2 regions of the Paenibacillus sp. Y930 genome follow, and region 2 is predicted to be linked to the other one. Evidence: riboswitches for the same ligand, from Rfam matches in the RefSeq annotation. Region 2 holds a riboswitch; the other holds the start of a gene.
The links. A riboswitch is a leader RNA that binds a small molecule or an ion and turns the genes downstream of it on or off. The one in region 2 is predicted to bind ZMP and ZTP.
Positions count from the first base shown of each region.

Region 1: linked by a shared signal. The riboswitch ahead of rpiB (ribose 5-phosphate isomerase B) and the one ahead of AC1TO5_RS03665 (DJ-1/PfpI family protein) in region 2 are both predicted to bind ZMP and ZTP.

Region 1 covers NZ_JBXCIX010000007.1:116,487-127,887, forward strand. Annotated here, with positions in the region: gene AC1TO5_RS18370 (ABC transporter ATP-binding protein) at 1-111, opposite strand, end outside; gene AC1TO5_RS18375 (ABC transporter permease) at 369-1,292, opposite strand; gene AC1TO5_RS18380 (ABC transporter permease) at 1,292-2,227, opposite strand; gene AC1TO5_RS18385 (peptide ABC transporter substrate-binding protein) at 2,355-4,007, opposite strand; gene AC1TO5_RS18390 (serine hydroxymethyltransferase) at 4,504-5,751, opposite strand; gene AC1TO5_RS18395 (TIGR01440 family protein) at 5,896-6,450, opposite strand; gene rpiB (ribose 5-phosphate isomerase B) at 6,457-6,915, opposite strand; ZMP/ZTP riboswitch at 7,047-7,127, opposite strand; gene AC1TO5_RS18405 (low molecular weight protein arginine phosphatase) at 7,192-7,791, opposite strand; gene AC1TO5_RS18410 (manganese efflux pump MntP) at 7,816-8,376, opposite strand; gene AC1TO5_RS18415 (L-threonylcarbamoyladenylate synthase) at 8,470-9,531, opposite strand; gene spoIIR (stage II sporulation protein R) at 9,690-10,388, opposite strand; gene prmC (peptide chain release factor N(5)-glutamine methyltransferase) at 10,492-11,401, opposite strand, start outside.
Region 2 covers NZ_JBXCIX010000001.1:756,566-767,966, reverse strand. Annotated here, with positions in the region: gene AC1TO5_RS03710 (ABC transporter permease) at 1-292, shown strand, start outside; gene AC1TO5_RS03705 (ABC transporter permease) at 276-1,199, shown strand; gene AC1TO5_RS03700 (sulfite oxidase-like oxidoreductase) at 1,296-1,970, shown strand; gene AC1TO5_RS03695 (nucleoside phosphorylase) at 1,971-2,690, shown strand; gene AC1TO5_RS03690 (MFS transporter) at 3,017-4,294, shown strand; gene AC1TO5_RS03685 (CotH kinase family protein) at 4,369-5,862, opposite strand; gene AC1TO5_RS03680 (DUF4956 domain-containing protein) at 5,877-6,605, opposite strand; gene AC1TO5_RS03675 (polyphosphate polymerase domain-containing protein) at 6,605-7,318, opposite strand; gene AC1TO5_RS03670 (purple acid phosphatase family protein) at 7,477-8,694, shown strand; ZMP/ZTP riboswitch at 8,893-8,971, shown strand; gene AC1TO5_RS03665 (DJ-1/PfpI family protein) at 9,031-9,645, shown strand; gene AC1TO5_RS03660 (GNAT family N-acetyltransferase) at 9,711-10,181, shown strand; gene AC1TO5_RS03655 (helix-turn-helix domain-containing protein) at 10,349-11,107, shown strand; gene AC1TO5_RS03650 (sensor histidine kinase) at 11,279-11,401, opposite strand, start outside.

The DNA.
Region 1 (11,401 bases), on a different contig from region 2:
TACCGCTTCACCCTTATTGATGTGAAAATTCACACCACGGACAGCTTGAACGACACCACCACGGACATTAAAGTGAACTTTAAGATCCTGTACCTCAAGTAGCTTTTCCATTATTCCACCTCCTAAAACTTTTTATATTGCATCTTGATCTACTTCTCATCATAAAAAGTTACATCGGAAGCATATCCTAAAACTTTTTATATTGCATCTTGATCTACTTCTCATCATAAAAAGTTACATCGGAAGCATATCCTAAAACTTTTTATGAAACTTCCTGATGAACTTCTTGTGAATAAAAAGTTACTTCGGAAGCATTGTCTAAACTTTTTATGAAACTTCTCGTCGAAGTGAACTACCGTGAGCATCCGTTATTTTTTCATTTTCGGATCTAGTGCATCACGTAATCCGTCACCAAATATATTAAAGCAAAGCATCGTTAAACTAATTAGAATGGCAGGGAAAATCATACGCCACGGATAGACTGTCATAGCTTTCAATGCATCATTAATCAATGTACCAAGTGAAGCAGCAGGTGATTGAACACCTAGACCAAGGAAGCTCAAAAATGCTTCTGCGAAAATAGCAGATGGTACCGTCATTGTAATCGTAACAATAATTGGACCCATTGCATTTGGAATAAGATGTTTTCTCATAATATGACTTGTACTAGCGCCTAGCGTGCGAGCAGCCAACACATATTCCTGGCTTTTCAGTTGCATAACTTGTCCACGGACAATCCACGCCATATTAATCCAGCCTGTAATACTAAGTGCTAATACAATCGTGAACATACTCGGCTCGAAAATAACAATTAGCAATATGACAACTAGCATACTTGGTATGGAATACAATATCTCACAAAAACGATTCAATATCTCATCTACTCTACCGCCGTAATACCCCATAATTCCGCCAATAATAACCCCAAGAATGAGATCGATTATTGCAGCATATAATCCGACCTGCAACGATATTCCCGCACCCATCCAAGTACGTTCAAACATATCTCGTCCAAGAGCATCCGTACCGAACCAATGCTCAGAACTCGGCGCTTGATTCGTAATCGACAAATCATTCGTTTTATAATCATATGGCGTCATCGCTTGACCAAAAAACGCAAAGAAAATAATGACTATTAAAATGACTAAACTTATCATAGCAAGCTTGTTTTCTTTCAGACGAATCCAAGCATCTTTCCAAGCAGATATACTTTCACGCACAACTAGATCAGAAGAAACTTCATTCTTCTCTAGCTTTGCAAAATCTTTCTTAGTTAACGTTTGATCTGACATTACGATCCTCCTTTGCTTCTTGCTAACTTAATTCGCGGATCAACAAAACCGTAGGCGATATCTGTAATTAAGCGCGCAAGCATCAGAATAACTGCATAAAAAATCGTAAGTCCCATAATTAACGTGTAATCACGATTTGTAATACTATTGACGAAGTCTTTACCTAAACCACCGATTCCGAATATCTGCTCTACAATAACAGATCCTGTAATAATGTTGGCAGTCATCGGACCGACGTAAGTCACAACCGGCAAAATTGCATTTCTTAAGGCATGACGCACAAGAATAACTTTTCCTGATAAGCCTTTAGATTTGGCTGTTTTAATATAATCTGCCGATAGAACCTCAAGCATGCTTGAACGAGTAAGTCTCGCAATGAATGCTGTCGGAAGGAACGATAAAGCGATAACAGGCAATACATAATCCATAGGACCATTTAACCCCGTTACGTTAAACCATTGTAATTCAACTCCGAATATATGCTGTAATCCGGCAGCTACGACAAAGTTAGGTATAGATACACCTAATACAGCGATAAAGATGGTGAAACCATCAAGAAATTTACGATGATTTAGAGCAGCGATAAGACCAAGAAGCAATCCTGCAGCAATAGATAAGAGTATTGCCCATAAACCAAGCTGCATCGAATATCCAAAACCATTTACAATAACAGATTCTACTGTTGTATATTGCTGTTTCATTGATGTTCCAAGATCAAGATGCAGCAGGTTGTTCATATAGTTTAAGTATTGCTCCCATATCGGTTTATCAAATCCGTATTTCTCCATCAACTTTTGTTGTATAGCAGCAGGGATGTTTTTCTCTGACTGGAACGGATTACCCGGTATCGCCTTCATTAAGAAGAACGTGGCTGAAGCTAAAACAAATATCGATAAGAGCATGTACATTATCTTCTGTATAATATAGCGGACCAACTTATGTCACACCTCCAATATGTCATGTTACAAGAGAAGGATATATGCTGAAAAAGAAGCATATATCCCCCCATCTTGTATTATTAATGCAAGTTCAAAAGTAAGTTTTCAGAAGTATCTCTGAACCCTATTCTTGTACTTGTTCTTGTTCGTAATACCCACGTGTGTAGTTAACATCGCCTTTAAAGTCAACATATACACCTTTTACATCAGGTCTCATCATATGCACTGAACTGTAATAGTAAAGCGGCATAATAGAATGTGATTCAATAAGCATTTTTTCTGCTTGAGCCATTAATTCCATACGAACCTTTTGATCATCCGTAGCGTTAATTTGAGCGATCAAAGCATCGTAATCTGGATTGGCGTAACCTGTGTTGTTATTACCGCTATTAGAAGTGAATAGACCAATGAATGAGATTGGATCATTATAGTCTGCTCCCCAACCGGCACGTGCGATTTGGTAGTTCATTGCTGTACGATTATCTAAGAATACGCCCCATTCTTCGTTACCGATTTGAGCATCAATTCCTAGATTTGTACGCCACATATCAACAATTGCCTCAGCTACTTTTTGATGAGCAGCATCAGTGTTATAAGTTAATTTGAACGCAGGAAGCTCAGTCCAACCCTGTTCTGCAAGACCTTCAGCAAGTAATGCTTTTGCTTCTTCAATATTTTCTTGGAAGTAATCATCTTTAACTTCACTACGGAACTCACCTTCAACACCTTTAATACCTGGAGGAACTAGTCCAAATGCAGGAATTTGACCACCAAGTGTTACTTTTTCAGTTAAGTCAGAACGACTGATAGCCATTGATAAAGCTTGACGAACTTTTGCATTATTGAAAGGTTCTACGGTTGTATTGATAATGTAGTAATACAAACTTGCAGTTCCTTTAACTTCATAATCGTTTGGATATTCTTTTGCAAGTGTTGCATATTGATCAGTTGGAAGTGTACCCGTTGGGTGACCAGCATAATCTAATTTACCTGTTTTATACATATTAAGCTCTGAACTTGGATCATTAACGATCGTCATGGATACTTTCGCGAATTTAATATCATTACGAGCATGATAATTTTCGTTGGGCTCAAGAACAATCGATGTATTACGTTTCCATTCCGTCATTGTAAATGGACCGTTAGTAATCATCGTGTCAGCCGCTGCAGCAAAAGCTTCATTCTCAGTTACAGAAGAGTGAACTGGGAAGTAAACAGCAGTAGATAGCAATGATTCAAAATATGTTGTTGGGCTGTTAAGTGTCACGACAAGAGTGTGCTCGTCTGTAGCAGTTACACCTACATCATCAACAGAGCCTTTACCCGTGTTATAAGCTTCAGCGCCTTTGATATAGTACAATTGGTACGCATATTGAGAAGGCTCAGGAACTAACTCAGGATTAAGCGCACGTTTCCAAGAGAATTCGAAATCGTTAGCAGTTACAGCATCGCCATTTTTCCATTTAGCGTCTGAACGAATTGTAAATGTGTATGTTTTACCATCTGGCGAAATATCCCATTTTTCAGCAACGCCTGGTTGAACATCACCATTCTCGTCAACAATTGTTAGACCTTCATAGATTGCATTAATAACTGTAAAAGATACTTGATCTGTTGCTTGTGCTGGATCTAATGTTGGAGGCTCAGTAGCTAAATTCATGCGGAATTCATTATTACTTGCGCCACTTTCATTTTTAGAACCACTAGCACAGCCAGTTGTGAAAATAGCTAGTACAAGTACCAAAGAAAGGATAGAAATTAGATTCTTTCTGTTCATGTTCTTACTCCCCTTTAATCTAGATGTGGTTAAGCTTTGTTGTTTGAACCGTAAAAATCATGATGAAAATATTAGAAAGGTGTATTCTCATGCAACAAAACTAATATTTATGCTATCTTGCGATTATACAATTCTTAAATGAAAACATGGGGTTGACTATACTACTTGAATGTAAAACGTGTCAAGATAACAAAAATTTACAATGGTTAAATATTTGTAAAGCTTGACGAATAATCCCTTGGTAATACTGAATTATTAACGCGCTGAATAAAATAGTGAATATATTGTGAGCACATTTTATCCCAGTTAAATGTTACTTATAGTGGTAATATATTGAATTTATTATTGTGCTTCAGATATACTTCTCTTCCTTACTATTTGCATAATTAATCCCTCCTATTCGTTATATTTGAAACATATTATTTGGCTTTAAAAGATAAAAAAACTGCCCTATCAGAAGTGTTTTTCTGACAGGACAGTCTAATATATTATTCTATTAGTAAGTTAGACCTGGGTAGATAGGGAACTTGGCTGTAAGATTACGAACTTTAACGCAAGCTTCTTCTTTCACAGCTTTATCTTCAGGGTTTTTCAATACCATTGCGACAACATCAGCAATCACTTGCATAGCTTCAGCGTTCATACCACGCGCAGTTACAGCTGGTGTACCTAGGCGGATACCACTTGTTACAAACGGGCTAGTTGGGTCAAATGGAATTGCATTTTTGTTCACTGTAATGCCAACTTCATCAAGAATATGTTCAGCAACTTTACCAGTAATGTTCAAGTTACGAGTATCGATCAGCATGAGGTGATTATCTGTACCACCAGAAACTAGATTAATACCATTTGCAGTAAGTCCTTCTGCAAGAACTTTTGCATTGTTAACAACATTCTGTCCATATTGCTTAAAATCATCTTGTAGAGCTTCGCCGAGTGCAACAGCTTTAGCAGCAATAATATGCATCAATGGACCACCTTGAGAACCAGGGAATACAGCTTTATCGATCGCAGCAGCCCAAGGCTTACGGCAAAGAATCATACCACCACGAGGTCCACGAAGAGTTTTATGTGTTGTCGTTGTAACAAAGTGAGCATGAGGCACTGGATTTGGATGTAGACCAGCAGCGACAAGACCTGCGATATGCGCCATATCAACCATGAACAACGCACCAATTTCATTCGCAATTTGACCAAGTTTTTCAAAGTCAATAATACGAGGATACGCACTTGCACCAGCCACGATCATACGAGGACGATGCTTGAACGCAAGCTTACGAACTTCTTCATAATCAATAGTGAAAGAATCTTCTTGTACACCATATGCAACAAAGTTATATAGAATACCGGAAGCATTAACTGGGCTACCATGAGTTAAGTGACCACCATGAGCAAGATTCATACCTAATACCGTATCACCAGGTTTCAATGCAGCAAGATATACTGCCATATTCGCTTGTGCACCTGAGTGAGGTTGAACGTTAGCATGCTCCGCACCGAATAGTTCTTTTGCACGATCACGAGCGATATCTTCAACAATATCAACATGCTCACAACCACCGTAGTAACGTTTGCTTGGATAGCCTTCTGCGTATTTGTTTGTTAGTACAGAACCCATTGCTTCTAGTACCGCTGGGCTAACGATGTTTTCAGAAGCGATTAACTCAATATTATCGCGTTGACGCTTAAGCTCTAGACCAAGAGCTTCCAAAATTTTCGGATCCTGTTTACGTAAATTTTCCATTATTATTCCTCCTAGAATTTAATTTATATATACTTTCAAAGAAAGTTAAAAAATAAGAATTGGAGCTTCCGAGCAGGGGCATCATACGCCCCATGGAAAGCCATATTCGAAGTCGAATTTGCTACGTCAGCATACTCATCGTAATCACATGCGAACATAGGTGGTACGAGGTCCGCCGATCAACTTCGGCCTAGAGTACGCCATCGTTAAGTGCGCTGAACCAATTGAGCGCAATGACCCTCGCAAGGGAACCGCTACTTGCTTCAAGTGCATCCCAATAAACGTATCACCGATATCAATTCCTGCATCTGCTGCAATCGTTTCAACAAGACACGGCTGCTTCATTTGTGTAAATGCGTAAGCAGCCATCGAGCCTCCAGCATGGGGCACTGGTACAGCATGGACAATATCTTTATGAAGTAACTCCGCTACATCCTGTTCTATAACAATGGCACGATTGAGATGCTCACAGCATTGAAAAACGGGAATAAAATTGAATTGCTGACGTGCAGCTTCGATTCCGCGATAAATCGCACTTGCTACATCAACTGCCCCTGCTTTGCCAATATGCTCCCCGATCACTTCACTAGTACTCGTCCCGAACACTAACAATTTCGGTTTTGTCCATTGACATACTTCCATCAGTTCGTAGATGACAGTTTCAACTTGCGTTGCAATAAGATCAAGCGAATGTGTCATACTGCACTACTCCCCAGTAATGAATCGCTTTTCAATATCTGCTACTTTTTTCAGGCGACCGACATGACGTTCACCATTAGAGAATGGTGTCTCAATCCAAATCTTCACAATATCTAACGCTAGACCTGGACCAGTAACACGCTCACCAAGTGCAAGTACATTCGTGTCATTATGATCTCGAGTGGCTTGTGCTGAGAATGTATCGCCTACTAAAGCACAACGGATACCTGCATGCTTGTTAGCAGCAATAGACATTCCAATACCTGTTCCACAAATTAAAATACCACGATCTGCCTTACCTGCTGTAACTTGGTCACATACGGGCAATGCATAATCAGGATAATCTACTGAACCATTACAATCACATCCGAAATCTTCCACTTCATGACCTAATGATTTCAAAAATGGAACAATTTCATCTTTTAGACGATATCCACCGTGATCAGCACCAATTGCAATTTTCAAGCATAACACCCTCTCGGTTCGATAATTTGATTGGATACAAGATGTTTTTTTGAACATAAAGTATACTTGTAGTATACCGCTTTTCCGTAAAAAATGAAAAAAAGAGCAAAACATGCTATGAATAGCACGTTGCTCTTTGCCCAGGCGACCGGCCGTATACTCCGATGCTCCATCGTGGTTACCCACTTCCGTCGCCAGTTACATCGAAGACCGCTTATATAGCTATATAATAGCGGATTTAGCTGCAAATATCAATCATCTAATTATTAGAATTTATCATCTATTTTGTTGTTGATTACGTAATAATAATAGTTTGTCGACTAGCTTGAAGATCGCTTCCTCTAGTTCATCGGCACAATGATCATAATGTGACTGTGTGCCTCCATATGGATCTGCAATATCAAAGCTAGGAATAGTCCGCTCCAATGCGATCAACCGCTGACGTTGCTTTTCCTCTACGGGTTGTCCTAAAATTTGCTTCATCTGCACGTCTGTATATAAACTTTCTAACTCCGTAATTATCTGTTGCAGATCTTCATCCATATAGGCGAACTCCTTCAACGTGAAGGTTTTGTCCATCATATGAGCATATTGTTGCAACAAATCTCGTTTATGTGCAGATGTCATCGTTAAGACGAGATCCGCCCATTCCAGTATTTCTTTTTGCAGTACAGATGAGCTTCCTTTATGTTGAATACCACGACGATTCAGAGCGTGTAACGAATTAGCCGATACTGGCATACCATTCACCGTCGATATTCCTGCTGAACGTACAGCAACGGTTAACCCCTTTTCATAGGCAAGACTTTTGAGAAATGCTTCCGCCATAGGAGATCGACAAGTATTACCTGTGCATATGAATAATATTCTTTTCATAGCGCCAACTCCCTTCAACTCCTATTATACTATAAAATAAACCCCAAACACGACAAGAATAATGCCACCAAATGTCTCACCGTATACTCCCATGGATTGACTCACTCTTTTACCAAGACTTAATCCTAGCATAGCCATTACAGCTCCCAATATCCCGAATAAACATACCGTTAGCCAGAATTCTGCTTGAAACATTCCAAGTGTAATGCCCACTGAAAAAGAGTCTACACTCACACTAAATGATAACAGCATAAGTCCCCAGAATGTGCGATGATCTAACATTTGCATTTCTTCTTCCTTAAAGGAATTAATAATCATGTGCGTACCTAACATAATTAATAGTATTCCCGCTACAATAGTAGCCCAGTTGCCAAGAACCGAGCTCATCAGATTGCCCATGAGCATACCACCAATGGGCATCACAATGTGGAACAACCCGATTACGATACCAAGCTTCAATATATGTCGATAACGAATTCCTTTCAGACCAATGCCTATTCCGAGTGAAAATGCATCAAAACCTAATGCGATCGCAATCATCATGATCGCCATAAGCTGTCCTATCCATGCGTTTGTATCTAACATAAATGATCTCCTTGTCCACTATACTTGTACAAACATATGCGGAGAAGGAGATAAAGTTGACTATTAATTTAATAAATCAAAAAATAATGTTCGTTAGACATTGACAACGACATGACCAGCCGCCTTATGCAATCGATTCATTAATGCCGCACCGATACCATCGTAGTTACTTGCTTCCGACCATATCCGAGAAATATTCTGTTCATCAAAGCTTCGTAAGGCAGCATAGAGCGAAGCCGCAGCTTCTTCAAGATGATGAATACTTCCCATACTAATGACAAGCTCAGCGGCACGATAATGCTCCATATGCTCAGCAAAAGCCAATACACCACATCGTTCAGTCGCTTGGTAACCCTCCAATTGCGCCCCGATATAGGCAGCCACTTGAGTTGCTTCACCGTTCACAACGACAAGCTGTCCTTTCGGTGCATAATGCGTATATTTCATCCCTGGGGAACGAGGCGCCTCCTTACTTTGCAGCTCCGTTTCCGTCACAATATTCGCCTCTGGACAACACACTCTCAAATCGTCCTCCGTTACTCCGCCTGGGCGCAACACACGAATGGTAGAATCACCATCGACCTCAACAACAGTAGATTCTAAGCCAACTCCTGTCGCTCCACCATCGACAATACCTGCGATTTGTCCTGCCAAATCTTCATATACATGCCCAGCAAGTGTAGGACTTGGGCGGCCCGAACGATTTGCACTTGGCGCAGCAAGCGGACAATTGGCTTGCTCGATCAACGCAAGTGCTATAGGATGGTCAGGCATACGAACACCTACTGTTGCGAGTCCTGCTGTTACATACGGAGATAGTACACCTTCCTTTACAGGTAACACGATAGTTAAAGGTCCCGGCCAGAAACGCTCCATTAACTGCTCTGCAAGTCCATCATAATGTTCAACTAATCCATCCAATTGCCGCTTATCGCTAATATGAACAATTAAGGGGTTATCAGACGGTCTGCCCTTTGCCGCGAAAATTCCTTGTACTGCTTCACTTGAAGTTGCATCTGCTCCTAATCCGTATACCGTTTCTGTAGGAAAGGCTACTTGTTTCCCTTGCTGAAGTGCATATACCGCTTCCTCTAGCTGTTGCTCCCAACCCGATTGCTCTATATTAATTTTCCATAAATGAGTACTGTTATTCACGGCTATCAATCCTTCGTTTCTTCAACTTATACTTATAGTATAACTTCATATATCTACAGTATGACTTCTTATACTTACAGTATAGCTTCAAATGACCACAATAAAAAGCGATAAACAGCTATGCCGCTTATCGCTTCTATATTTTAATTCGCTAATGTTTATGCAAATAGTGAGGAGAACCATGCTCCCAAATCTTCAAACAATTCAACGATGAAAAAATCAACTTCTACATCTGTCGTTGCTACCGATGCTGTTTCTACCTCTGACGTTGCTGCTATTTGTTCTACTCCCGTTGTCACTACTGCAGCCTCTACAGATGGACTAGCTGTCGCTTCGCCTGATACTGTATCAGCAAAGCATAGCGGTGGAAATAGTACACACCACCAGTTACGCCCTTCCCCTTGGCCTAATGTAATGAGTAATGCTTCATACATCCCGGCAGGATAGACAAGCTGCCCATACATTTTTGTAGGAAATTCGACTTGGCCAATCTCTGTAGTAAATCCATATTGATAACCGTTATTAGTAAGTGTTGTTGCAATAATGTTTTTCAATTCCGCTTCATGTGCGCTTAGCACTTCTCTAGCTGCCTCAATCGTTAATGGTTCAGTTACCCAACTATTCATTGCTGCGACAACTTCGTCACGAATGACTGCTTTAATAAGTTGATCATTGGGAGCATCGGAATTAGCAAGAATACGTAGACGAATAGATTCTTCTGGAATAGATTCCATATTAAATGCTGCGTCAACCTTTTGATTTTCCCAGCTCATAATTAGCACGATTAAAATAATAGCGACATACCCATATACTTTGCGATAAGAAAAAGAAAATTGATTAGATGAATTAGATAACATTACACAAGCTCCTCTCGTACATCCGCTAAAATGTACTTGCTTGCGTCCCGGAACGTCTCTAACCCTATTATGTCCAGCTCATCTAATCTATAAACCTATCAATCTATTTTTTTACCGCGATAACATGTCTGTCTATTCCATTATAGTCTGTAATAATCGAGATATCGTCCCAAGCGCCCATCTCTTTCATCATATCTACGACAATGGCAGGCTGATGAATCCCCAGTTCAAACGCCACAATCGTTGGCTTAACTTCTAATTGGGCCAGCTTATATAACATCACACGATAAGGATCAAGCCCATCCTCACCACCAACTAATGCAAGATGCGGTTCATAATCACGCACTTCTCTTTGAAGCTGTGCCATATCGCTTTGTGGAATATAGGGCGGATTGGATACTAGAATATCAATATGTTGATCTTCATATCGCAGCGCATGACCTTCTATAATAAATGGTTGTAGCAAATCACCTTGTTGCCAGCCTATTTTATGCGCGATGCCAAATTGGGCTGCATTATGCTTAGCGACGCTTAATGCATCAGCGGAAATATCAGAGGCAATCACTCGCCACTGGGGCTGTTCAAGCTGTAACGTTAATGATATAGCGCCGCTTCCAGTACCTATATCTAAAACAACAGGCTGCTTCGCTTTATGCTGCCACAGCTTAGTACCTGCCTTAATAACCGCTTCAACAAGTAGCTCCGTCTCAGGACGCGGAATAAGTACAGCAGAGGACACGGTAAAGTTTCTTCCATAGAACCAGGCTTCACCAATCATATATTGGATCGGTTCGCCTTTACCTTTACGGGCTAATAACTCTCCCCACTGCATTAGCTTAGCTTCTGGAAACATATCCTGCCACATAAGTAATAAGCGCCCCCGCTCCACATTCAGAACATGAAGCATAATTAATTGTGCATTCTCCTTAGCTTCTTCCACACCACATTCCGTCAAATAAGTAGTAGCTTGCTGCAATTTTGTTCTTATATCCTCATCTATAGCCATACACTCT
Region 2 (11,401 bases):
GCTAGGTACTTCGTACCGTTTTCTTGATGGTTCATTAGTATCTGCCAATTATGCTTGGACGGGGATTATGGCTACATTACTAGCAAGCTCGAATCCTATTGGTACAGCCATTGCAGCTATTTTCCTCGCTGCATTGCAAACTGGTGGAATGGGAATGGAGCGTAATACCGATGTTCCACTAGAAGTATCTAGCATTATCCAAGCTGTATTAATTTTGTTTATAACAGCGAAGTTTACAATTTCATTCATTAAACGCAAGAAAGCGGGGGCGAAAGATGGATCAACTAATTGATGTCTCCTTATTCGCTGCAGCTTTACGTATGATTACACCGATTTTGCTTGCAGCTTTAGGTGGAGCAATATGCGCACGAGTTGGACTATTTAATGTTGGTTTGGAAGGTCTAATCTTAGTCGGTGCATTTTCCGCTATTCTTGGTAATTACTTAACAGGTAGTATTACAATGGCGATCTTGTTCGCTATTGGTTGTTCACTGTTGTTCGCACTACTCTTTGCCTATATGAGTATTAATTTACAGGCGAATGTCATTGTCGTAGGTATCGCTATTAACTTCTTAGCTGCTGGACTAACAACGTTTGCCCTTCGTGCGATATTCAATGTAAAGGGAGCCTATTACGACAAAGATATGCAGGGCCTACCTAAGATTGATATTCCATTAATAAAGGATATCCCATGGATCGGTGATGTTATTTCTGGTCAATCGATTCTTGTGTATGTATCGATTGCGATCGTAATTTTATTACAACTTTACTTATATAAAACGGTATCAGGTTTCCGATTACTGGCAGCAGGTGAAAATCCTACAGCGGCTCGAAGTATTGGCTTACCGGTGCGTAAAATCCAATACTTTGCGGTATTACTTTCTGGTGCACTTTGTGGACTTGCAGGTGCACAGCTGTCACTTGGTAATGTAACGATGTTTACTGAGGGCATGACTAGCGGTCGTGGTTTTATCGCGTTAGTAGCAACGATGCTAGGTCAATCTAATCCGATTGGTGTAGCCGGAGCGAGTATATTATTTGGGTTTATGGAAGCATTGAGCTATAGACTGCAAAACTTCTCTATTCCGTCAAATCTTTCAGCTATGCTTCCGTTTGTTGTAACGATTATTGCGATGATCTTCTTCAAAAACAATGGATACAAAGACGAAGCGAAAAAGTCTAACGGAAGTTCACGCTAGGAAGAGCAGAAAAGTTGAAGTTTATGCTTCCGAAGTACTTTTCTATACAAGGAAGTTAATCCAAGATGCGCAGAAAAGTTTTAGGAGGTCGTCGACATGCATAAGAAAGCTGAACGTTTGAAAAAAGTAAAGGCACCATTAGCTGCTAAAGTACCACCTGAGCTTCAGCATCGTGTACCTCCTGGACAAACCGTTACTGATCGCTTTCCAATTCTTACTGAAGGTGAAGTACCGTATTATGATATGTCTACATGGAGTATTAAAGCGTTTGGTGAAGTAGACAGCATTCGTAGCTTTAGCTTTGATGACTTAATGAAGCTGCCTCAAACGAAAATTACTTGTGATATTCATTGTGTAACGCGTTGGTCTAAGCTTGATACAACTTGGGTTGGTATTAAGTTTACAGATTTGTTACCATTGCTCGGCGTTAAGCCCGAAGCGAAATATGTGATGATCCATGGGGATAGTGATTATTCAGCTAATGTACCTTTGGTGGATTTACTGCGTGACAATATATTGTTAGCACATACTTTTGATGGTGAGCCACTTACTGAAAAGCATGGTGGACCACTGCGTATGGTCATTCCACATCTTTATTTTTGGAAGAGCGCGAAGTGGATTACTGGATTGGAATTTATGGTTGAGGATCATCCAGGATTTTGGGAACAAAATGGATTTCATAATTATGGAGAACCATTTGCCGAACAACGTTTCTCTGGAGATGGATTTGATCTACCAGAAGATGAGTGGCATGGGAAGGAGTTTGACTAAATGTTTTTATCTATTCTTGAAGTTAATTCAGAGCAACTGCCAGGTCTTGCTATCGTATGTGGAGATCCACGTCGTGCGAAGAAAATTGCAGATATGCTAACTGATACGGTTGAGCTGGCTTATGCTCGTGAGTACCGTACATTTGTTGGTTCGTATAAAGGTGTACAATTAGCTGTTGTAAGCCATGGTGTAGGTTGCCCTGGTGCTGCGGTATGTTTCGAGGAGCTCATTAAAGGTGGCGTCCATACGATTATTCGTGTAGGTACAGCAGGTTCTTACTCTGCTGATCATCCTGCAGGAAGTTTGGTCGTAAGTACGGGCACCATTCGTACAGATGGATTAACTAAACAATTAGTACCTGATGGTTTCCCGGCGATTGGCGATAGCGAAGTTGTTAATGCGCTATTTGCTTCTGCAGAAGAGCAAGGTGGTATTGTGAAGAAAGGTATTACTGTAACGCTTGATGTATTCTTCAATGGTCCAGTAGAAATACCTCACAAACTATATAAAGCTTCAGGTGCACTAGCAGTAGAGATGGAGATTTCAGCATTGTATGTGATCGCTTCTCTTCGCGGTATTCGTGCTGGAGCAATTGTAGCACTTGATGGCTATGCAGATTCTGATCTAGCTGAAGGTTATGACCCACATACAAACGTAGTAAGTGATGCTGTTGAACGTGAAATTAAAGCAGCGCTTGAAGCTATGGTGAAACTGGCTTAATGTAAATTATTTTATCTATAATATACGGATGAAGTTATTCCAATGGTAGGGAGTCACCTATTATTGGAATAACTTTTTTTTTTTTTTGCAAATTTGTTAACCCCAAAAGGGGATCTTCCACAGAACTTGAAAAAGTAAACTGCTGTGGAAGATCCCCTTGTATGATTTCGTTCGTGAATATGTAATTGTTCTAATCATGGTATAGCTTATTGTATGAATTAGCCATTTTTCATATCGATGATTAATTATTTTTACGGCTCTACAATGATGATGTATGATACACTAAACTTGTTCGAAGATCACTACATAAGAGGGAGAGAAGCTACATGTCGCAAGGTAGCCTCATTACTCGTGTAAAACAGCAATTCACGAGTGATACACTACCACCGGATCTTAAACTGAGCAAAGAAGCTATTATTTCGTTAATGATTCATGCCTTCTTTCAGTTTGGTGCATCTATGTCAGGTCTATTCCTCAATTTGTATTTGTGGCGTCTGACAGGTGATTTTACAATTAATGCTTTGTACAACATGATTGCCTTTGCATTAACTCCAATTGCCTTTGCTGTAGGTGGTTGGGTAGCTAAGAAGATGGATCGTATGGTGGTTTATCGGCTAGGAATAACACTTAATGCTATTTTTTATTTACTGGTTATTCTGGCAGGGGAAGCTGTGCCGCAATATTTCATCGTCTTTGCTGTTCTCAACGGTATTGCTTCAGGATTTTATTGGACAGGATATTTAGTACTTCAGTATGATGTATCCACAGATCGTAATCGAATTCGGTATTTGGCGATTAATATGATTACCTTTAATACTGCAGGTTTGGCAGGACCGGCATTGGCAGGATTAATTATTCACCAGATGGATGAATTACAGGGTTACATCATTATTTTCATGCTTGCATTTATTATGTTTGTCACTGCGGCGATTATCAGTATGAGAATCAAAGCGACTGTTAATCATCATCGCACCTATTATTTGAAGTATGTTGGATTGCTAATGAAAAAGCATAGTAGATGGATGTACGGTTTATATAGTTTTTATTTTGTTGGATTATTTCAAGGAATCATGTTATTCCTTCCTAATATTTTATTGTTTCGAGCATTGGATAGAGAGGACTGGGTCGGTTATTTCGGAGTATTATTTGCTGCGATTACAGTAGCAACTGGATATGTAATTTCCAAGAAGGCCAAGGAACAACTAGCATATAAATATATATTATTTTCGACAATGGGTGTTGTCGTTGGTGCAACCTTGTTATTTATCGGTGTTAAGCTTTGGACAGTAGTGCTTTTCATGGCAGTGTACTCAATCTGTAATCCCTTGTTAATGAATTCACTAACATCTTATTTCTACCGTTCCATAAAAGAACTACCACTTAAAGGGCAATTAAAGGTTGAAGCGGTTGTAATGCGTGAGTTTTTTGTTAACTTTGGCAGGGTATCTTCCATAACTTTATTAATAATTTTTGCGAGAGACCTTGAATCATTCTGGCTGCCAATCATTATTGTAACGATGGCTGCTTCTCAATTCACCATTCTTCTGTGTATTCGAAAAAAGCCTAGTGCGAAAGAATTTACGATTAGTGGAGTCGCAAAATAGTAGATTGCTATCATTTGAAAAGCTGAATGTATTACGACATGGAATAACATGTCATAATCATTCAGCTTTCTAATTTAAAGATGGTTACGTCGGAACAGTACAATGATGCATGCACCAATTAATATCGCAATCACACTGAATAATGTGGTTATAGCATGCTCTTGTTTCACTTCCGTTGAAATAGTAGGGACTACAGATGAGGGGGTAAAATTCATGCCATCGGGAAGAACCATTGCGCCATCAGCATTATCGCCACGACCGCCAAAGTTCATCATCCCGCCTCCACCATTGCCTGGTCCATTAGTAGCTGAACCTGAACCATCACCAGCAGATTCAATTTCACCGCTTAATTGTTTTGCAATAGAATCTATTTGTGTGTCGACGAAAGTTAATAATGATGTAACACCTTTTTCATACTCATCGTAAGTAACAAAAGCAGTAGGATCAGCAGCAACTGCATCACTAATTAACGCTTGGATTTGTTGCACTCTCGTAGCAAATTGTCCACTAGTGAATTCAGTCTCTACTAGTTCGCTAATAATAGTATGATATTGCTCACGATACGTGTCGTTCGCAATGAGATTAGCGATTAGTGGTCTAGTACTAAGCGAAACACCGGTAGGCTCATCAATAAGTATACCGGAACCACCAAAACCGCCAAATGCCAAATTCATATCCCAAGGAATAACGGTAAATATGCCACTTGTCTCATATAAATAATAATTATGCTTTAACATACCTGCATAGCTATCGAGATTAGAGATAACCGTATTGAGCGCTATAAATTTCAATGCAGATGTAACATCAAGCACCTCTTCATAACGACCACCATTGTTAAGCACATCCGTCATATGAAGGAGTGCTTCTTCATCGGCTTTGCCATACTTTACATCAAGACCTGTGTATTCAGCAAAAGTAGCCAGATTAGTTAAATCTGCGCCGGTAGCACCATTAGATTTATACAATGTACCTGAACTATCCTCAAACTCTCGCTCGATAAATGCACCACTCATTTGCTCGACGGCTGTATATAATCCCCAAAGTTCTCCGTTAATATACACATTTACGAAAGAGTATTTAGGAGTAGCGATGCCCATATTTTCAGCAATTTCATAAGCAAGAAATTCTCTCATATACGATGCATCGCTGAAATTATTATTGAGATTGATCGTTGTCATTCCTTCAATATTTTGTGATACGTATTCATCAAGTGATAACTTGAAACTATAGCGCTCTGACTCCGTCATTCTAGCTACGGATGATAGACTGGAATTTCCTTTCGTCCGAAATCCAACATTATCTAACTGTTTGCCGTTATACGTAATATTGGCAGAATGATAAGCTTCTGCTGTTGGATTATCAAGTATTTCTTGAAATGCAGTTTCATCAATCGTTATTTCAACAGAAATGATTTCGTCTTTAGGAAAGTAGATCGAGTCTAATTTACTAGTAGTAGCTTTGCCATTAACCTTATTAGAGGTATCCCAATAGGAACACCCGCTAATAAGACTAAGCATAAGGATTAGACTAACGACGATTAACGATGAATTTAATGATGTTAATTTCATATCGTCCTCCTAGATTAAGATACATAATCGCCATTATAGCTAATTAATACGGCCGTTTGAACACCAGGAATAGCTGCTAAATTGTTAACGAATGAACCAGTTTTTTCTTTGAGGCGGATTTCAAAAGTAACTTCAATATTACCTGGAGTAACTGTTTTTTGTTTGACATTGAATTTTTTGACTTCTTTTGAAATCAGACCTTGCGCTAGTTGTTCTGCTGTATCATGATCACAATTAACAACTAGTAAATAAGGAGTTTCTGTAGATCCACCTTTAATAAAGAAGAACAAGATCAATCCAATAATTAGTGAGCCGATAATAGCTAAATTATAGAAACCAGCACCTGTAACGATACCTGCTACTGCTGCCCAGAATAAGAAGATCAGATCAGTCGGGTCTTTGATTGGTGTTCTAAAACGCACAATGGACAAAGCACCAACCATACCGAGTGATAGCACTAGATTAGAGTTAATTGCAATAATAACAGTGGCTGTAATCATCGTCATTCCGATAAGGGCTACATTAAAGCTTTTCGAGTACAAAATGCCGCTAAATATTCGGCGATATAAGAAATAAATAAATAATCCGACGATGAAAGAAATAGCTAGTGAAATAATAATTTGACTAATTGCAATGTCAGTACCAAAGCTATCTAGCACCGAATTTTTAATAATATCTGTAAATGAGTTGCTTGTCGCCTCAGTAGCTGCTGCTGCCGAAGTTACTGTGTTTGTTGTTTCCATTAATAATCCTCCCAATTGTTCTCTTTATTATATTTGCGACAAATAACATATTTTGATGCTGACGTTCGATGAACGCCTTCAAGCTGTAGCGCTGCTTGTATAGCTTGTGGTAAATACTCATCATACTTAATTTCTAAAATGATTTTTTCGTCGTCTAGCACTGGTATTGGCTTTAAGTTAGGGTCAAAAATATCAATATTGTTCAATCCGGTTCGTAATTGCTTGTCAAATGTAATGCGAACATTTCCATGTCGAGATACATAGGGTTCGCGGACATAATCGACAATGACAACGGGGCGAAGCAATTGGTTTTTCATCTGATTATAGATCTCAAGTAGTAATGGTTTATCACACTCTTTTAATACTTCATAATTTCCTGCAATAATTTGATCGTACATTGCTCGTGAAATCGGTTCTTTTAATTTGGCGATATAATCACGAAATTTAATTTTTTTCTCAAAGTAAATGATGTCATCGCTTTTGTTGTATATCCGTATTCGGTATTTGGCACGGTCTCGAATGCCTCCTAATTTCTCATGTAACGCTGTATTTTGAACGTCATCAAAGTACAGACTGCGAATATGATATTCTCCTTCCTCAGATACATGTTGGTCTAATTGTAGAATACTATTTAATTTCTGAGTAATAATGGAACGTTGATGAGGACTAATATAATATTTGAACTCATTGCGATATTTTAACGATTGGCTCATAGTACACCTCATTTCTATTTCGTAGTAATCAATGTATAGTTATATTGTAAAGTCGAATGCTTATACGAAAATGAATAGTAACTGAAAGTACGCTGAATGGTTGTCAATAGAATTTCGTGTTAAAATTTTGTAAAAGGGATGAGAGCAGGTGAGATTACATGCAGAAAGATAAATTAATAATAGTGATCATTATCGCAATATTGCTGATAGGTATTGGTATAGTAGAGTATTGGAAAAAACATAACAATGAGAAGCCTTACGGAGTAACGATCTCGATTGTAGATAATACAAAGCGTATTATAAGTTGGAGTTCTACACAGTTAGAAGTTCAACCTTATATAGAGTGGGTTAGTAGTACGGAATACGACTCATGGAATTCTGATCATGTGATAACAACGGCAGCATCCGTAAAGGAATACAGGAATAGCAATGACGAGACTTATTATCGCTATTCTGTGAGATTAGATCATCTGCAAGAGAACATAAGCTACACATATCGTGTAGGTGGAGAGAACAAAAAGTTACGTAGTGACAATGCAATATTTAAAATCTACAGTGCTGACCAGGAGCAGTTTTCATTTATTCACGTAACAGATTCACAAGGTGAGACTGAAAATGATTATCAAGTGTGGGGACAAACATTGGCAAAAGCGATAAACACATTGCCAGAAGCTCAATTTATTGTGCATAGCGGTGATATGACTGAAGATCCAAATGTTGAAAAACAGTGGAAATGGTTCTTCCAATATAGTAAATCACTTAAGAGTCAGCCATTTATGCCGACAACAGGTAATCATGAACAACTGAAAGGAATGGCGAGTAGTTATCATTCACATTTTAAGATGCCGTTAAATGGGGCGAATAAGCTTATTGCAGAGACAAGTTATTATTTTGAGTATAGTAATATGCTCTATATTAGTATGAATACCGAAGGGGATATTAATGAACAGACGAGTTGGTTAGAACAAGTGTTGGAGGAACATCCGCAGAAGTGGATTATCGTTTCTATGCATCGCGGCGTATACGGCGGTAGTCGCTTTAATGAAGCAGATGATTGGGTACAATTATTTGATAAGTATGGTGTTCAACTAGTGCTGCAAGGCCATAACCACGAATATTCGAGAAGTTATCCGTTGATTGATGGTAAGGTTGTTGAGGGGCAATCCAATCCGATTACTGAAGGTACGGTTTACGTTACGATGAACGCTTCGGGTACGAAGTTTAATGAAAAGAAAAGGGATAAGAAATATCAAGCCGTTCATTTCCAAAATGGATTGCAAATGTTTGGAACTGTAACCGTCTCCGCAACTGAGCTGAACTACAACGCTTACGATGTTAACGGGGATTTACTGGATTCCTTTACGATTAAGCAATAATAATAATAAGCAAAAAGAGCAAGATGATGACATCTTGCTCTTTTTGTCCAAATAAAATAAAGTAGTGGACTCGGATGATAAAATTGTAGGCACTGAAAATAAAGTGTAAGTCTGTCTTGTCCTCGTTAAACTGACAGGCAGGATAACGTAAAAATTAACTTGATGTAATAGATATTCCAGACTATAATAAAGTAAATATTTGGTATGTGTGACTGGCGAAACGTGGAGTACCACGAGGAAGCACATATTTCATACGCCGTTCGCCTGGGCAAAGTATTTGATCTAAGATCAGATGCTTTTTTGTGTTTCTATCCATGAAAGGGACGGTGTTATGGGGTGAAAGTGGCTTATATTCTTTTTGACAAGATGACAACATTGGACTTTGTCGGCTTTTATGAAGCGGTATCTTGGCTACAAATTCTAAATGCTAAAGAAAATGTGTCTTGGGATCTCTGTGCAAAACGCGAGGAAATTACAGACGACCGTGGTATGACAATACAGATAAAGCATATTAGCCCAGATCTGTCTAAGTATGATTTAATATTTATTCCCGGCGGCATGTCTACCAGAGAATTGAGATACGATACAGAGTTTATATCTTGGATACAAACTGCTCGAGATGTGGAATACAAAGTGTCTGTTTGTACGGGGTCTTTGCTTTTAGGTGCTGCAGGGTTCTTAACTGATAAAATAGCGACAACGAATCCAGCTGCTTATGAATTGTTGATTCCTTATTGCACAGAGGTTGTTAAGGCTCGGATTGTACGCGATGGGAATATTTTAACCGGCGGAGGTGTTTCAGCTTCAATTGATTTAGGGTTGTACCTTGTTGAATCACTAACGAATAAGGATGTGGTGAAGAAGGTCCAAAAGATGATGGATTACCCTTACTATCAGGCGGGAAAATTGTCAAATATTTTCATGCCGCACACGAGTGATGAATACTGTTAAACTTAAGGATTACGACTGGAAGTTGTACTTATCAATAGCTTCCAGTAATTCAGGGGGGTGAAGGCTTGATTATACGTTTATTGGAAGATAATGACCGAAGTCATGTTGAAAATATTATGGCAAGTCACCCTCTTCAATTTCCAAAATTCATCATTGAGAAATACCCATTGAGGTGGTCTGATTTTCTGGAGAAACAGGATCATAAGATTTGCGGTTATTACGTGGCACATACCGATAATGTTCTCGGTCATGCTGGATATATTTTCGATGTCGAAAAAAGACTTTATGAAATAGTTGGGGTAGCAGTTCATAAGGAAAGTCAACGTAAGGGAATCGGAAAAGGACTGCTTGATACCATATGTAATCAAGTTCACTTACTTGGTGGGAACAAGGTGATTCTACAAACTCTGGGGCATGTTGGAAATGAAAATACGTTAACTTTCTACCGCAATATTGGTTATGAGCAAGTTGATTTTGAAAAGGATTTCTTTGAAACAGACTATCATAGAGTTACTTTTGTGAAAAAGTGGGGCTAACAGTTATTGAACTAACCGGAAACTATAACTCAACATTCAAAATGATTTTGTGTTCAACCAATGTTTTAGAATTTCAACCAATGATTTAGTTGTAAAATTACGCCTCGATACCATCAAGATACAGATAAGCTATAATCAATTTATAAATTGAAGGAGGTGCTTAAACTATGCTAACGGATACTAATAATTTTGGTGAAAGAATCAGTCAGCTGCGTCATGACAAAGGTATGACACAAGAAAAATTAGGGCAGTTTCTTAATGTTTCCGCACAAGCAGTTTCGAAATGGGAAAAAGGAGATTCCTTGCCCGATATTTCACTCTTAACGGAATTGGCAAACATTTTTGACTGCACAACAGACTACTTGCTAGGAAGAACTAGCAATTTGCAAGCTATGTTGCCTCAAATAAGAATCGAACTTCAGAAGACGACCCAAGAGCAAAAAATTAACTTTCTGGGCGAGGTGATTGCTGCAACATCTCACAATATGCAGACACCGGCATCCCATCCAGCGCTAACTCAAATCCAGCTAGGTCCAACTGGATTGGGTTTGTGGGCAAAAGATAGATTAGTTTGTATCGCAACATCACTTTTCTTAAACGAAGCTACAGAAGCAATGCATGAATCGGTAGAATTTCCAATGAATATTTTACCTGTGAATATTATTACAGTTCTATATGAGTTACTGCATGATAATGAAAACTTACAGCCAGACTTTACTCCAATAGGAGATTCGATACTACGCTCACGTCTACCCATGGACATGAATTTTGACAAAGTAATAATAGAGTGCATTGAACTCGGCTTTGTGGATAGAGTTCAAGGTGGGTATAGACTTAATGTTAAAGGTGATATTGCAACTCGTCTGTTTTCAATCGTTCATAGAGTTGTAAGTAAACCTGGTTCGTTTTCTTTAGATTTTTCTTGAAATAGTAATCGTTGACTTGATTTGAATTAGATGCTCAACATTAGATTAAAGACAGCGGTAGTCTAAGACTTGCCGCTGTTTTTTTCTTGGAGCCAATCTAATACGTTTTTTTTTTTGACAATTTTCATATGCAGCTGGTTGAACATCTTGAACTAGCAAGCATATATCGAATTATTCATTATCGTCTACCTTCGGGAACAAAATAATAAAGCTTGTCCCGATCCCAAGTTTACTCTCTACATGAATAGTACCCTTATGACCATCTATTATAGATTTAGAAATAGAGAGCCCTAA